Regions from separate parts of the Guptibacillus sedimenti genome, predicted to be linked through region 2. Evidence: a T-box and tRNA genes for the amino acid it is inferred to sense, from the RefSeq annotation. Region 2 holds a T-box; the other holds one or more tRNA genes.

Region 1 (7,593 bases), on a different contig from region 2:
GTTTCCTAAACCGCAGGTCGGAGGTTCGATTCCTCTCGGGGCCACCATTTAAATCCTTATGAGATAAGGGTTTTTTATTTTGCCTTTCTTACCCTCAATTTTCTTCATTCCTCTTTTTCTACTCACTTTAACGATATGCACAACTACATAAAAGGAAACATTGCCCTGTATAGCGAAAGAGTAACGAACGATTCAGTGGAAATGAGTGAATTAGTATGGGGAAGCGTAAATGGCTTGCGCTCATTGTTCTTTTAGGAGCGGCATTTATTACGTTTACAGTCATTGGAAAGGACAAGAGTGTATCCGATGACGTTTTAACTGTGGAAAAGGTTGAGGACATCGTTCCTTATTTTATAAAGACAACTCCCGGGCTTGAACTCGCGATTCAGTCTGGAGACTATCAATCATTAAAAGATATGCCACTGCGAGATGATTTTAAAATAAACTTGGATGGTGTCTGGTATTCTCGACATAACGTCTATGTTTTCTATCATGTTGATGTGTCGAATAGTGAATTTGTCTTAACAAGAAATAGAGAAGATCTTCCGAAAATCGATCAGCTTGTGATGGACGATCCTTCTGGTGAAGCATCTGGATTGGAACTCGTTGAAACAGAAGAAGGTGTTCTATTTGAAGGTGACTATTATATGAAGGGAACGTTTCAATCTGTCGCTCATTCCGAGACGAACGAACCACTTCGAAATTGGAACGGAGCACTTACAACGATCGTAAGTGGAAATCGTTCAGCTAAGGTTAACGTCCCTATCTCTTATGAATATAAAAAGGAAACAAAGAATACGAAACAGATTAATGAAACAAAGAGATTTAACGATACTACAGTAACGGTTTCTCGATGGGAGGAGACGGCTTCTGATCGTCGGCTCATATTAGAGATCGATTCTCCTTTTTCGACAATCCCTCATATTGAATTGAAGGTATCCGACAAGGAGAAAGAGATAGCCCCGTTATTAGTGGAGAAGCTAAGCGGCGGGCAATACTCAGCTTCTTTTCCAGCTGGAACGAAGCTACCTGAAGCTATTCACCTCGATGGGCTGATTGCCAACTTTTCAAAGGAAGTAAGCTTTGACGTTGACCCGAATCAGTACGAAATCTATAAGCAGATTAAAGAATCAACGTACTCACATCAGTTAGCTGAGCCGATCACATCGATTTATGGATCTGAGATCGTTAAAGATACACTCTTTTACAACGAGGATGGTGTCACTTTTAACTTACTGGTGAATTCAGTTATTTCTGAAGCGCCATACGTAAATATGAAGTATAAAAAGCAGGTCAAAATCGAAGCGATGAATGAAAAGGGAGAAATTCGCAATCTAAACTTACTTGATAGGGAACAAGATCGAATTGTATTCATGATTGATCGTGGTTTCTATGAAAGGTCTGAAAGCATTCAAGTTAATATCACAAACCTACCTGTGTATGTGAAAACAGACTGGACGATTAATGCTTATTTTAAGTAGGAAACATTGTTAAAAAATGCAAGCTAAAGCGACCTAAAGGTGATATGATAGAAGTAGTTTGGAGAGTTGGGAGGATTTTAAGTTGGACGATTGGAAAGGGACATTGGCTGAATTATTTCGTGCCGTTGGGATCAATCTTAAATCAGAGCTTTCTCCCGTGATTGATGGTTTACAATCCGTATTCGCAGATAATCCGTGGGGACAGCTTTTCTTATTATTACTTATCCTTCTCATCGCTGCTCAGGGTATGAGTGCGATTGCTCGGCAATATGACCGTGCTTTTAGGCAAACGATTGAGCGGAAGATGGAAACTAATTCACATCTACATAATTTTTTTAAAGGGTTCTTGCATCATAAACGTTCGGAAGGGTGGATGCATGATGCGGCCTGGCAGCAAAAAGAGCTGCAGCGTTTTGACTTATATGAGCTCGAATGGTTAAAAGCAGAGCTTGCGACAGCAGAAAATGACTTTCGTGATTATCGTCCTCAAACTTTTTTAGCAGGCATTCTTTTTTCGATAGCCGTTCTTTTTCTCATTTGGTACTATGACTGGACGATTTTTGAAAAAGACCTTCTAACCATTTTGCTACCTGTTCTTATTGTCACATGGTGTATGGGGCTTGTTTTCTATAAAGTGGGGATTAAGAAACGCTTCTATCAATCTCTAAATACAAGTGTCCAATTGGCGATGTCGACGAAAAAGGTTCAGGATGTGATGATGTATATTGATTCTGATCTAAAGCGATATAAAACAGAGCGTGTGACGACTGACGGAGGGTATTACGAAGTTGTTCGTTGTATGACTTGTCTTTACCATTCAAAGTATCTTGAAGAAGTGCGCTTCCAGATCAATGACACGACCCTTACCTTTACAGCGAAAGAGCGTGTGATTGAAGTAACTGTGAATAGTGGGTACGGTCATTCCTTCTTAATTGATCGTCTTGAGTTTAGAGATGGCTACTGTCAAAGCCTTCGTAAAGGCAGCAAACTTTTCGATGATAAATTAATGGTCACTTATTTAAATGCTGCCTTTGAGCAAAGGCCTGCTTACTTTCAAACAAGCTCTTAATGATTGGCCTCTCTTCTACGGAAGAGGGGCTTTTCTTAACCTTCATAAGCTGTTATTGTGTTGCGTTGGTTCGCCTTTTCAATCAGCTTGTCAAGGTTTAATTCACTAGAAGCCTGAGTGTTGGCTTTTAAGTTTCCTTCCATTAAACGAAGGGCATAATCATTGTCTTCTTTGACGTTAGACGCACAGCAATCGGATGGAATATAAAGATCATATTCTCTCATGTATGCATCGTTTGCAGTAAACAGCACACAAATGTTTCCTGCAAAACCAGTTAGAATGAGAGTGTTAACGTTCAAATACTTCAGTAGTGTTGAAAGTGGTGTTGAAAAAAAGCCAGAGTGCTTTGGCTTAACGACTGTGTAATCATCATCTTCTGGCTCAAGACGATCAACTAGGTGTTGTCCTTTTGCCTCGGCGGCATAGTTAATCACCTTTTTGAAATCAGATTGCCATAAGCCGTAATTATCATTAACATAGATCACAGGCATTCCTTTTGATTTTGCCTGTTCTTTTAACGATTTAATATTGTCAGCTGCTTCCTCTGTGTATCTTGCTAGAAGTTCAGCATCTTCAAAATCCATCGTATTGATTACATCGATTAATAAAAGTGCAGCGGAAGTGTCTTGGTGGCTATGTTCGATATGTTCTTTGCTCAACGGAACTCCTCTCCTTTAAATAAATTGGAATAATATGTAGTTTACCCAAACTGTTCTTAGATAAAACGACTGTAAAGGAGTGAATGGAATGGAGGATCACCTTGAAAAAGATGAATATTTTATGCGACTAGCAATAGCCGAAGCTGACAAGGCTTCTGCTATTGGAGAAGTGCCAATTGGCGCAGTGATTGTAAAAGATGATGAAGTGATTGCGTCAGCGTATAACCTTAGGGAAACAGAACAACGATCTGTAGCGCATGCTGAGCTGCTTGCTATTGATGAGGCTTGTCGTAAAGTAGGGTCCTGGCGATTAACTGGCTGCACGCTCTATGTTACGCTTGAGCCATGTGCGATGTGTAGTGGCGCCATTGTTTTATCGAGAGTGGAGCGAGTAGTGTATGGTGCTTCCGATCCGAAAGGCGGTTGTGCTGGTACGCTAATGAATCTTCTTGATGATAGCCGATTTAATCATCAAGCTGCTGTCACGGCTGGTGTATGTGAAGGGGAATGCGGAACGATGTTATCGACATTTTTTCGCCATTTACGATTAAAACAAAAAGAAGAAAAGCGGCGTAAGAAGGAACTATTATCATTCATTGAAAATCCTGAAGAGACATGATATAGTTTTTCTGTCAGCGAGACAACGATTGATGGAGGCGTACCCAAGTCTGGCTGAAGGGGGCTGACTCGAAATCAGTTAGGACGTTCACACGTCGCGGGGGTTCAAATCCTCTCGCCTCCGCCATTTACATTTAATGGAGTATTTGGCCTGTTGCTAAAATGGTCGAAATGCGATATACTTTATCTTGCACCATTCGAGTGCACAACATTATTATCAAATTTGCCGTGCTAGGTGGGGAATTAGCGGTGCCCTGTACTCGCAATCCGCTATAGCGAGACTGAATCCCTTCCCGAGGTTTAGCCACTGCAGGGTCTGACCTGAATAAGTGGTGTTGACATTCGGGTCCTGCGCAACAGAGTCCTATGAATCCTGTCAGGTCCGGAAGGAAGCAGCAGTAAGTAGGTACCCTCTGTGTGCCGCGGGAGTGCCCGGATCGAGCTAACTGTTCAGGTAACGCCTGTGGTGGCTTTATCGAAGGAAGGTGCACGGTTTACTTAATTTAAATGCTCAAACTCACTCTTTTAAAAGGGTGAGTTTTTTAGTATCGTTTTGGTAGGATTGTCTTTTGAATTAAAGGCGATGAAACGGTATAATAGAAACGTATGAAGAGGTTAGGAGGAGAGTAGGCGAATGAGTTATCAAGCGCTATACCGCGTTTGGCGACCGCAAACGTTTGAAGATGTGGTTGGTCAAAAGCATGTTACAAGAACAATTCAGAACGCACTCATGCAGCAAAAAATCTCTCACGCCTATTTGTTTACAGGACCTCGAGGAACGGGAAAAACGAGTGCTGCCAAAATTATTGCGAAGGCGATTAACTGTGAGAAGGCACCAGTAGCTGAACCGTGCAATGAATGTTCAGCGTGTCTTGGCATCACTGATGGATCAATTTCTGATGTCATAGAAATTGATGCGGCTTCTAATACTGGGGTCGACGACATTCGTGATATTCGCGATAAAGTGAAGTATGCACCAAGTTCTGTTTCTTATAAGGTGTATATCATAGATGAAGTTCACATGCTTTCAACAGGAGCATTTAATGCTCTTCTTAAAACATTAGAAGAACCTCCAAAGCATGTGGTGTTTATCCTTGCAACGACGGAGCCTCATAAAATCCCATTAACGATCATCTCAAGGTGTCAGCGTTTTGATATGAGAAGGATAACAGCGCAGGACATTGTGGGACGGTTACAAACCATTATTCACGCGCAGGATATTGAGGTAGAAGAAGATGCTCTTTATCAAGTCGCTCGAGCAGCAGATGGCGGAATGCGAGATGCTTTAAGTATTCTTGATCAGGCGATCTCATATAGTGAGGCGGAAGTTGTATTAGATGATGTGCTTGCTGTAACAGGAAGCGTGTCTCAAAAAATGATTTCAAAAATCGCATTGGCTTTCCATCATAAAGATGTGGCGGAAGCATTGAATGCAGTGGAAGAATTAATGGATCACGGGAAAGATGCTGCACGTTTCCTTGAAGATCTGATCTATTACTATCGTGATTTATTACTTTATCAAACGGCCCCTCAGCTTGAAGAGGTTGTTGAACGAGTGAAAATTGATGAAACGTTTCAGCAGTTAGGTGACCAATCAGCGAAAGATTGGATCTACAAGGTGATCGAGACGTTGAATCGTAGTCAGCAAGAGATGAAGTGGACAAACCATCCGCGGATTTTCCTTGAATTAGCTCTCGTACAAATTTGTCAGGATGAAACCAGCAGTCAGAGTCAACCTGCTCAAGATCAGAGCGAATTGCTTGAACGTATTCAGAAGCTTGAGGGTGAACTGAAGACACTGAAAGAGCAAGGTGTTACGGTTAAACAAGAAGAGACAAGTGAACCGAAACAGAAGAAACAATTTAAACCTTCCAGACAGAAATCTGGTGTATCTCATGGTAGAATAAAAGAGATGCTGAAGAAAGCGACCAAGCAGGATTTAATGAAAGTAAAAAGTGTTTGGGGCGAAGTGATGGAAAACGTCCGTCAGGAAAAAGTCTCTGCTCACGCCTGGTTAAAGGATAGCGAGCCAGTTGCAGCTACCGATAACTCCTTCTTGCTATCTTTCCAGTACGATATGCACTGCCAGATGGCAACGAAAGACAACATTCGCGGTACGCTTGAACAAGTACTTTCACGGACGATCGGCAAACAGCTTGAAATGGTTGCTATAGTCGAAACAGAGTGGAAGGAAATCCGCGCTGAGTTCTTGAAGACAAGAGATGAACCAGAACCCGACGAAAATGGTGGGGAGCCAGCAGAAGATCCATTAATTGCTGAAGCAAGACGCCTTGTTGGCGATGATTTATTAGATATTCAAACTTAAAATGAACGATAACTAAGGAGGAATTTTTTATGAAACGTGGTATGGGTGGCGGAGGAAACATGAATAACATGATGAAGCAAATGCAGAAGATGCAGAAGGATATGGCAAAGGCACAAGAAGAACTGAAAGACAAAGTCGTTGAAGGTTCAGCTGGCGGCGGCATGGTTCTTGTTAAAGCGAATGGCCATAAGGAAATTCTGGAAGTTATTGTAAAAGAAGAAGTTGTTGATCCAGATGACATTGATATGCTACAGGACCTTGTTCTTGCTGCAACAAATGATGCGCTACGTAATGTTGACGAGCTGGTAAACAAAGACATGGGTAAATTTACGCAAGGGCTTAATATGCCAGGAATGTTTTAGGGGGAACGCAGGTGCATTATCCTGAACCAATCTCAAAACTGATCGACAGTTTTATGAAGTTGCCGGGAATCGGACCAAAAACGGCGGTCCGCCTGGCTTTTTTCGTTCTTGAAATGAATGATGATGACGTGCTTGATTTCGGAAAGGCGTTAGTCAATGCGAAGCGTCAGCTAACGTATTGCTCTGTTTGTAATCACATTACTGATACGGATCCGTGTCGGATCTGTTCAGACACTCATCGAGATGAAACCGTTATTTGCGTCGTTCAAGATGCGAAAGATGTCATCGCTATTGAGAAAATGAAAGACTATACGGGCCTTTATCACGTGCTTCATGGCGCTATTTCTCCTGTAGAAGGAATTGGTCCGGAGGATATTAAAGTGCCAGAGCTTTTGAAACGTCTACAGGATGATAAGGTGACGGAAATCATTCTTGCCACAGATCCTACAATTGAAGGGGAAGCAACAGCAATGTATATTGCTCGTCTTGTGAAACCAACAGGGATTCGGATTACTCGTATTGCTCACGGCCTTCCTGTAGGTGGCGATCTTGAATATGCTGATGAGGTCACCCTTTCTAAAGCAATGGAAGGTCGTCGTGAATTGTAGCGTCAGGAGGGAACATGATGTTTTTCAAACGTAGAGGCTATTTACGCAAGGAAGCTGATGAGCGTTTGATTCAGACGCTATATGAATTAAAAGAAGTATGGAACAAACAGAAAGAAATTGTAGAGCGTAGCGTAGAACCCTCTGGAGCGGTTCTTGCTAAGCTGAAAGTTGATGAAGCGAAATACTTCTTTCTATTAAAAGAAGCGAAACGAAGAAAGATAAGAATGGGATAGTTCAAACTTCCCGTTCTTTTTTATTTGGACAGACATATGATTTAGTAATTCTGAGAAAAAGAGCGGAGGCCCATTATGGATCCAAAACTCATTATTGGCTTATTTGTCCTAAGTATTGTTTTGCTTCTTTTCGTAGGGGCACCACTGAAACCGTTGCGTTGGATCGGACAGGGGTTAATCAAGCTTGCCATCGGAGCTTTACTACTGTTCTTTCTAAATACGTTCGGTAGTCCTTTT
Region 2 (7,593 bases):
TAGCGATCTCCGTATTCAATAAAGTACATAAAACGATAGCAAGTATCATAGCTCTTTCGTTCTGCATCTGGAAGTTCAATTTTAGAATAACATTCCTTTAAATATTGCTGAACATATGAAGCAGAGTGATAAGCTAAGTTGGCTGAGTGTTGATGTCCAGAATATCCCATAGGAAACCTCCATGTTTGATAATTCAAACTTATTCTATCTTTCTTGACAGTAGTTTAACCAATTGATAAGCTACTAATAAAATTTCGGACAATTCGATTAGAGGAGGATGAAAGGGATGTGGGAAACAAAATTTGCTAAAGAAGGGTTAACCTTCGATGATGTGTTATTAACGCCAGCTTTTTCAGATGTACTACCGAGGGAAGTATCGGTGAAAACTCAGTTAACAAAAGACCTTGAACTAAATGTACCAATTATTAGCGCAGGTATGGATACAGTTACAGAAGCACCGATGGCGATCTCAATGGCAAGACAAGGTGGTCTAGGAATTATCCATAAGAGCATGTCAATGGAAGAGCAAGCTGAGCATGTTGATCGTGTGAAACGATCTGAAAGTGGTGTTATTACTGATCCTTTCTTCCTTACACCAGAGCATCAAGTATTCGATGCTGAGCACCTCATGGGCAAGTACCGCATTTCAGGAGTTCCTATTGTGAATGATGAGCGCAAACTTGTTGGTATTCTTACTAATCGTGATCTTCGTTTTATTGAAGACTACTCTATTCAAATTAAAGATGTGATGACAAAAGAAAATCTTGTTACAGCTCCAGTCGGAACAACATTAAAAGAAGCTGAGCGCGTCCTACAAAAACACCGTATTGAAAAGCTTCCTCTAGTAGATGAAGACGGTACGTTAAGAGGTCTTATTACCATTAAAGATATTGAAAAGGTTATTCAGTTTCCACAGTCTGCTAAAGATAGCAGAGGCCGCTTACTAGTAGGAGCTGCTGTGGGGAATACAACAGATGCACTTAAGCGAGTTGAAAAGCTTGTTGAAGCCGGTGTGGATGTAATTGTATTAGATTCTGCACATGGACACACTGAAGGCATAATGACAAAAGTAAGTGAAATTAAAAGTGCTTACCCGAACCTTCCAATTATTGCAGGTAACGTTGCTACTGCAGAAGGAACAAAAGCTCTAATCGAAGCAGGAGCAGATGTTGTAAAAGTAGGAATCGGACCTGGTTCTATTTGTACAACTCGTGTGATTGCAGGTGTTGGTGTACCTCAAATCACTGCAGTCTATGAATGTGCAACAGAGGCACGCAAGCATGGTATTAGCATTATTGCAGATGGAGGCATTAAGTTCTCAGGAGATATCGTTAAGGCGATTGCAGCAGGTGGTCATGCCGTCATGCTTGGTAGCATCCTTGCAGGTGTAGATGAGAGCCCAGGCGAACGTGAAATTTATCAGGGGCGTCAATTTAAAGTCTACCGTGGAATGGGATCAATTGGAGCGATGGAAAAGGGAAGTAAAGATCGTTATTTCCAGGAAAATATGTCTAAGCTCGTTCCTGAAGGAATTGAGGGACGTGTTCCTTATAAAGGACCTCTTACTGATACAATCCATCAATTAATCGGTGGGTTACGATCAGGAATGGGATACTGTGGAACAAAAACTCTAAATTCTCTACGTGAGGACAGTCAGTTTGTACGAATCACTGGAGCTGGGCTCCGTGAGAGCCACCCACACGATGTTCAAGTGACGAAAGAAGCACCAAACTACTCAGTCTAAATAGGGCTTTAGACGGAAGTTATAACAGCTGTGTGACAAAAACAACCGAATATATTCGAAAAGTAGATAGGGGACTTTCCTCTATCTATTTTTTTAATTTTAGGTGTGATAGAATAGCGGTTATGTGAGACTTATTTGGAGGTGTAGGGGTTGAAAAACCTTGGTTTGAAAGCCATGACCGTAGCCATGGCGATGGTATTATTACTAGCAGGAACATTTGGTGGAGGCAATACTGCAGAGGCTGCAGAAGCGCCTGACATCAAAGCGGAAGCATCAATCTTAATAGATGCAAGTTCAGGGAAAATTTTATATCAAAATAATCCTGAATTAACGCTCTCACCTGCAAGTATGACAAAGATGATGTCGGAGTATTTAGTACTTGAAGCGATTAGTAAAGGTGAAGTTAGTTGGGATGAGAAAGTTACTGTAAGTGATACGATTCAAAAGTTATCTCAGAACCGTTCTCTTTCAAACGTACCACTTCGTGTGGGTGAACAGTATACAGTTAAGGAATTATATGAAGCAATGGCAATTTATTCTGCAAATGCTGCCACAATGGCACTTGCTGAGCACATTGCAGGGACAGAAACGAAGTTTGTCGAAATGATGAATGCCAAAGGAAAAGAAATGGGCATGAAAGAATACAAGTTCGTGAATAGCTCAGGACTAAATAACAGAGACCTTTTAGGAAATCATCCGGCTGGTGATGCGGATGAAGAAAATATGATGTCTGCACGTTCCACAGGGCTTCTTGCATATCATCTTCTAAAAGATTATCCAGAAGTGCTTGAAACTACGAGTACGCCTGTGAAAGAATTCCGTGAAGGTACAGATGATCAAATTACCATGAAGAACTGGAACTGGCTTCTTCCTTCTCTTATCTATTCAAATAAGTACAAAGTAGAAGGAATTGACGGGCTTAAAACAGGATCAACTGATTTAGCTGGCTTTGCCTTTACAGGAACAGCAAAACAAGGGGATATGCGATTAATTTCAGTTGTTATGAAAACCGACTCTTATGAAGCTCGCTTCGAAGAGACCTCAAAATTGCTGAATTATGGTTTCGATCAATTTGAACAAAAAACAATTGTTTCTAAAGGCGATAAAGTAGATGGAGAATCATCCGTTAACGTCGTAAAAGGAAAAGAAAAAGAAGTTGGCGTAGCTGCTGGGGAATCGTTTAATACTGTAACTGTAAAAAACACGGAAGAACCATTTGAACTTAGCTACGAATACGACAAGTCTCTCCTTAACGAAGATGGAGAACTAACTGCACCAATTAAAGAAGGCGACCAAGTTGGAACAGTTGTCTTAAAAGCAACAGGGGAAGATTTTGGTTACATAACAGGGGACAAAGGTTCGTCAGTACCTCTTGTAGCAACTGAATCAGTTGAAAAAGCAGGTTGGTTTACCCTTACTATGCGAGCAATTGGTGGTTTCTTCTCTGGTGTGTGGACGAGTGTAGCAGATGCAGTGACAGGACTGTTTTAACTTATAATAACAAGCATAATTGGTAAAAATACTCTTCGATTAGGTAATCGGGGAGTATTTTTCTAAATCTTTTACGAAATCACCGCACATGTGATAGGACAAGTCATAAAAAAATGTTACAATAAAAGCGTTTGATAGATGTCGTGTATAATAGACGTTTCTAAGTATAGATATGGGAGGAATATAGATGAATCAACAAACAGGTACAGATCGTGTAAAACGTGGTATGGCTGAAATGCAAAAAGGCGGCGTTATTATGGACGTTGTGAATGCAGAGCAGGCGAAGATTGCAGAAGAAGCTGGTGCAGTAGCAGTAATGGCACTAGAACGAGTACCATCTGATATTCGTGCAGCAGGCGGCGTAGCACGTATGGCTGATCCTACAATTGTAGAGGACGTTGTGAATGCCGTATCCATTCCGGTAATGGCAAAATGCCGTATTGGTCATATTGTAGAAGCACGCGTTCTTGAATCAATGGGCGTTGACTACATTGATGAAAGTGAAGTTCTTACGCCAGTTGACGAAGAATTCCACCTTGATAAACGTAAGTACACAGTTCCATTTGTATGTGGAGCGCGTAACCTTGGTGAAGCACTGCGCCGCGTAGGTGAAGGTGCAGCAATGCTTCGTACGAAAGGCGAACCTGGAACTGGTAACGTTGTTGAAGCTGTGCGTCATCAGCGTCTTATTCAATCCCAAATTCGTAAAATTTCAAGCATGTCTGAAGATGAATTGATGACTGAAGCGAAAAACCTTCAGGCGCCATTTGAGCTTCTTCTTCAAATTAAAGAGCTTGGACGTCTACCAGTTGTTAACTTTGCTGCTGGTGGTATCGCAACACCTGCAGATGCAGCGTTAATGATGGAACTTGGTTCTGACGGCGTATTCGTTGGTTCTGGAATTTTTAAATCAGATAATCCTGAGAAGTTCGCTAAAGCGATTGTTGAAGCAACAACTCACTATCAGGATTACGAATTGATCGCAAACATTTCCAAGAACCTTGGTATCGCAATGCCAGGAATTGAAATTTCTTCACTTAAGCCATCAGACCGTATGCAAGAGCGCGGCTGGTAAAATCATTGATCCCCCACCTGCGTAACGTAAGGTGGGGTTCTTACTTAGATAAAGAGAAGGAGTCGAGAGCAGTATGGTGAAAGTCGGGGTCCTTGGACTGCAAGGTGCGATCAGAGAACATGTGAAAGCACTAGAAACAAAAGAAGCAGAAATCATTGTGGTAAAACGTGTTGAACAGCTTGAGGATTTAGATGGACTCGTGCTGCCTGGTGGGGAAAGTACGACAATGCGTCGTTTAATTGATCAGTATGGATTTCTAGAGCCTCTTAAGGCTTTTGCATCAGAGAAGCCTATTTTCGGCACATGTGCTGGATTAATCCTTCTTTCAAAGCATATTGAAGGTGTGGATGGATCTCATATTGGCGTCATGGATGTAAGGTCTAAAAGAAATGCTTTCGGACGACAGCGTGAAAGTTTTGAAGCACCGTTATCAATTAAAGGACTAGAAGAAGACTTTATTGGTGTCTTCATTCGTGCTCCATATATTGAAGAAGTTGGAGAAGATGTTGAAGTGCTTGCTACGTTTAATGAAAAAATCGTAGCGGCACGTCATGGACGTTTTCTTGCGTGTGCTTTTCATCCAGAACTAACGGACGATGATCGCATGCATCAGATGTTTATTGACATGGTTCTGGAGTTTAAGAAAGAAGGACTTGCAACGGAGTAACTTTTCGTGTAAATTATTACGTACCAAGAAGAAGAGAATTCTTTTTCTGCAAATGACGAATGATAAACGAAAACGTTGACGGGAAATAGTAATAGATGTTCAATGCCAAGAGAGTCGATGTGTGGTGTGAATCGATCATTGAACCCTGTGAATCCATCCCTGAGTAGGAAGCTGAATGAAGTAAGCTTTCTCGGAGCAGACCGTTATTCTGTTAAGAGGCAGACAATTGTCTGCAATCAGGGTGGCAACGCGGGTAGCTCTCGTCCCTTTATAGGGGATGAGGGCTTTTTTGTATTCAAAAACCATACTTTCACTCTAGATAGGTTAACGGGTTTATCATTCATTAATAAAGGAGGAAAAAGCATGATCGATTTAAAGTATTTGCGTAAAAATTTTGAAGAAGTAAAAGTAAAGCTGTCAAAGCGTGGGGAAGATCTAGTCGGTCTTGATCGTTTTGAAGAGCTTGATCAGCGCAGAAGAGAGCTTATCGCTGAAACAGAGCAGTTAAAAGGACAGCGTAATGAAGCTTCTAAAAACGTGGCGGTATTTAAACGCGAGAAGAAAGATGCCGATCACCTTATTAAAGAAATGCGTGAAGTTGGCGATAAGATTAAAACCATTGATGAAGATCTTCGCACTGTTGAGACAGAGCTTGAACAAATTCTTCTTCAAATCCCAAACATCCCTCATGATAGCGTACCTGTAGGTGAGACGGAAGATGATAACATCGAAATCCGTACATGGGGAGAGAAAAATGATTTTGCTTTTGAAGCAAAGCCTCACTGGGATATTGCAACCGATCTTAATATCATTAACTTCGAACGTGCAGCAAAAGTAACCGGAAGCCGATTTGCTTTCTATAAAGGTGCTGGAGCGCGTCTAGAACGTTCTTTGATTAACTTTATGATGGATCTACATGAATCTGAGCATGGCTATGAAGAAATTCTTCCTCCATACCTTGTGAACCGTGAAAGCATGACTGGTACTGGTCAGCTTCCTAAATTTGAGGAGGATGCCTTTAAAATTCGTGAAGAAGATTACTTCTTAATTCCAACAGCTGAAGTACCGGTAACAAACTTCCATCGTGATGAAATTATGGACGGAGAAGATCTTCCACTTGCTTATACAGCTTACAGTGCTTGCTTCCGTTCTGAAGCTGGTTCTGCAGGGCGCGATACTCGTGGACTGATTCGTCAGCACCAATTTAATAAAGTAGAGCTTGTCCGTTTCGTGAAGCCTGAAGATTCTTATGACGAGCTTGAAAAGCTTACGGGGCATGCAGAGAAAGTACTTCAGCTATTAGGACTTCCGTATCGCGTTATGAGCATGTGCACCGCTGACCTTGGCTTTACTGCAGCGAAGAAATACGATATTGAAGTTTGGATCCCAAGCTATGGTACGTATCGTGAAATCTCTTCTTGCAGTAACTTTGAAGACTTCCAGGCACGTCGTGCAGGTATTCGCTTCCGTCGTGAAAAGAATGGAAAGCCAGAATTCCTTCATACGTTAAACGGCTCTGGCCTTGCGATCGGGAGAACTGTTGCCGCAATCTTAGAGAATTACCAACAAGAAGATGGCTCAGTTATTGTCCCTGAAGTACTTCGTCCATATATGGGTGGGCGTGAAGTGATTAAATAAAAGTGATAAAGAGCAGAGTCATCTCTGCTCTTTATTTTTAGATAAGAATCGTGTATAGTAAAAGAAGCTAATTTTCGACGAAGTTCTTCATCAATCATCAATTTACATACCTGAAAAACTTTTTGAAAAAGTTTTGGGATATCGTTGACATTATTCTAATACGATGATATTATATTACTTGTCGCAGTTAGTTAATAACTTCTTCACACGGAGGAATACCCAAGTCTGGCTGAAGGGATCGGTCTTGAAAACCGACAGGGGCTTAGTCGCCCGCGGGGGTTCGAATCCCTCTTCCTCCTCCATTTACTAATTAATAACCAACGCGCATATAATTTGGAGATTATATTTCGACCGCTGTCATCGCCGACAGCGGTTTTTCTATGTGCAATTATAGTGAGATAAGAAAAAAGCTATCCAATTGGATAGCTTCAGGCTGTCGAGAAAGTCTCGACAGCCTGTTTTTTTTATCTCATTTCCCTCAATTATCCATTTTTTTGTTATCCTATAGGTAGATTCTATTTAGGCGGTGATTTTAATGTTCCAATCTAGACAAAATCGACAAAACGAATTAGAAATGGTGACCATTGAAGAGCTCGTCCCTGAAAACCACTTACTTCGAAAAATTGACCACTACATAGACTTTTCCTTTATTCCCGAGAAAGTCCGTCCTTACTATTGTGAAGATAATGGCCGACCCTCTCTAGACCCTCTTGTGTTATTTAAAATGATGTTCATTGGCTATATTTATGGCATCCGTTCTGAGCGAGAATTAGAACGCCAAATTCAAACGAATGTCGCTTATCGTTGGTTTCTTGGCTTAAATTTAACAGACTCGGTGCCTCACCACTCCACCATTAGCTGGAATCGCAGAATGAGATTTCATGAGACTGATATCTTCCAGGAGGTCTTTGATGAAATCGTTCATCAAGCGATGAACCACCGAATGGTTTCGGGTCGCGTGCTTTATACGGACTCAAC

Evidence for each region. A T-box is a leader RNA that pairs with one kind of tRNA and senses whether it is charged. The one in region 2 lies ahead of serS (serine--tRNA ligase), so its partner is inferred to be a tRNA-Ser.
Region 1: it has a tRNA-Ser gene. The T-box ahead of serS (serine--tRNA ligase) is inferred to sense a tRNA for this amino acid. The anticodon was not compared.

Annotation. Positions count from the first base shown of each region.
Region 1 is NZ_JAQQWV010000016.1:506-8,098, reverse strand. Features, by position in the region: tRNA gene PQ578_RS22210 (tRNA-Arg) at 1-47, shown strand, start outside; gene PQ578_RS22205 (hypothetical protein) at 216-1,481, shown strand; gene PQ578_RS22200 (hypothetical protein) at 1,564-2,550, shown strand; gene PQ578_RS22195 (cysteine hydrolase family protein) at 2,586-3,209, opposite strand; gene tadA (tRNA adenosine(34) deaminase TadA) at 3,298-3,828, shown strand; tRNA gene PQ578_RS22185 (tRNA-Ser) at 3,862-3,954, shown strand; RNA gene ffs (signal recognition particle sRNA large type) at 4,054-4,320, shown strand; gene dnaX (DNA polymerase III subunit gamma/tau) at 4,462-6,153, shown strand; gene PQ578_RS22170 (YbaB/EbfC family nucleoid-associated protein) at 6,195-6,515, shown strand; gene recR (recombination mediator RecR) at 6,527-7,123, shown strand; gene PQ578_RS22160 (YaaL family protein) at 7,141-7,356, shown strand; gene PQ578_RS22155 (pro-sigmaK processing inhibitor BofA family protein) at 7,432-7,593, shown strand, end outside.
Region 2 is NZ_JAQQWV010000017.1:493-8,085, reverse strand. Features, by position in the region: gene PQ578_RS22285 (YaaC family protein) at 1-170, opposite strand, end outside; gene guaB (IMP dehydrogenase) at 287-1,744, shown strand; gene PQ578_RS22275 (D-alanyl-D-alanine carboxypeptidase family protein) at 1,895-3,235, shown strand; gene pdxS (pyridoxal 5'-phosphate synthase lyase subunit PdxS) at 3,423-4,310, shown strand; gene pdxT (pyridoxal 5'-phosphate synthase glutaminase subunit PdxT) at 4,384-4,977, shown strand; T-box leader at 5,044-5,248, shown strand; gene serS (serine--tRNA ligase) at 5,341-6,615, shown strand; tRNA gene PQ578_RS22255 (tRNA-Ser) at 6,825-6,917, shown strand; partial or broken gene PQ578_RS22250 (IS1182 family transposase) at 7,151-7,593, shown strand, end outside.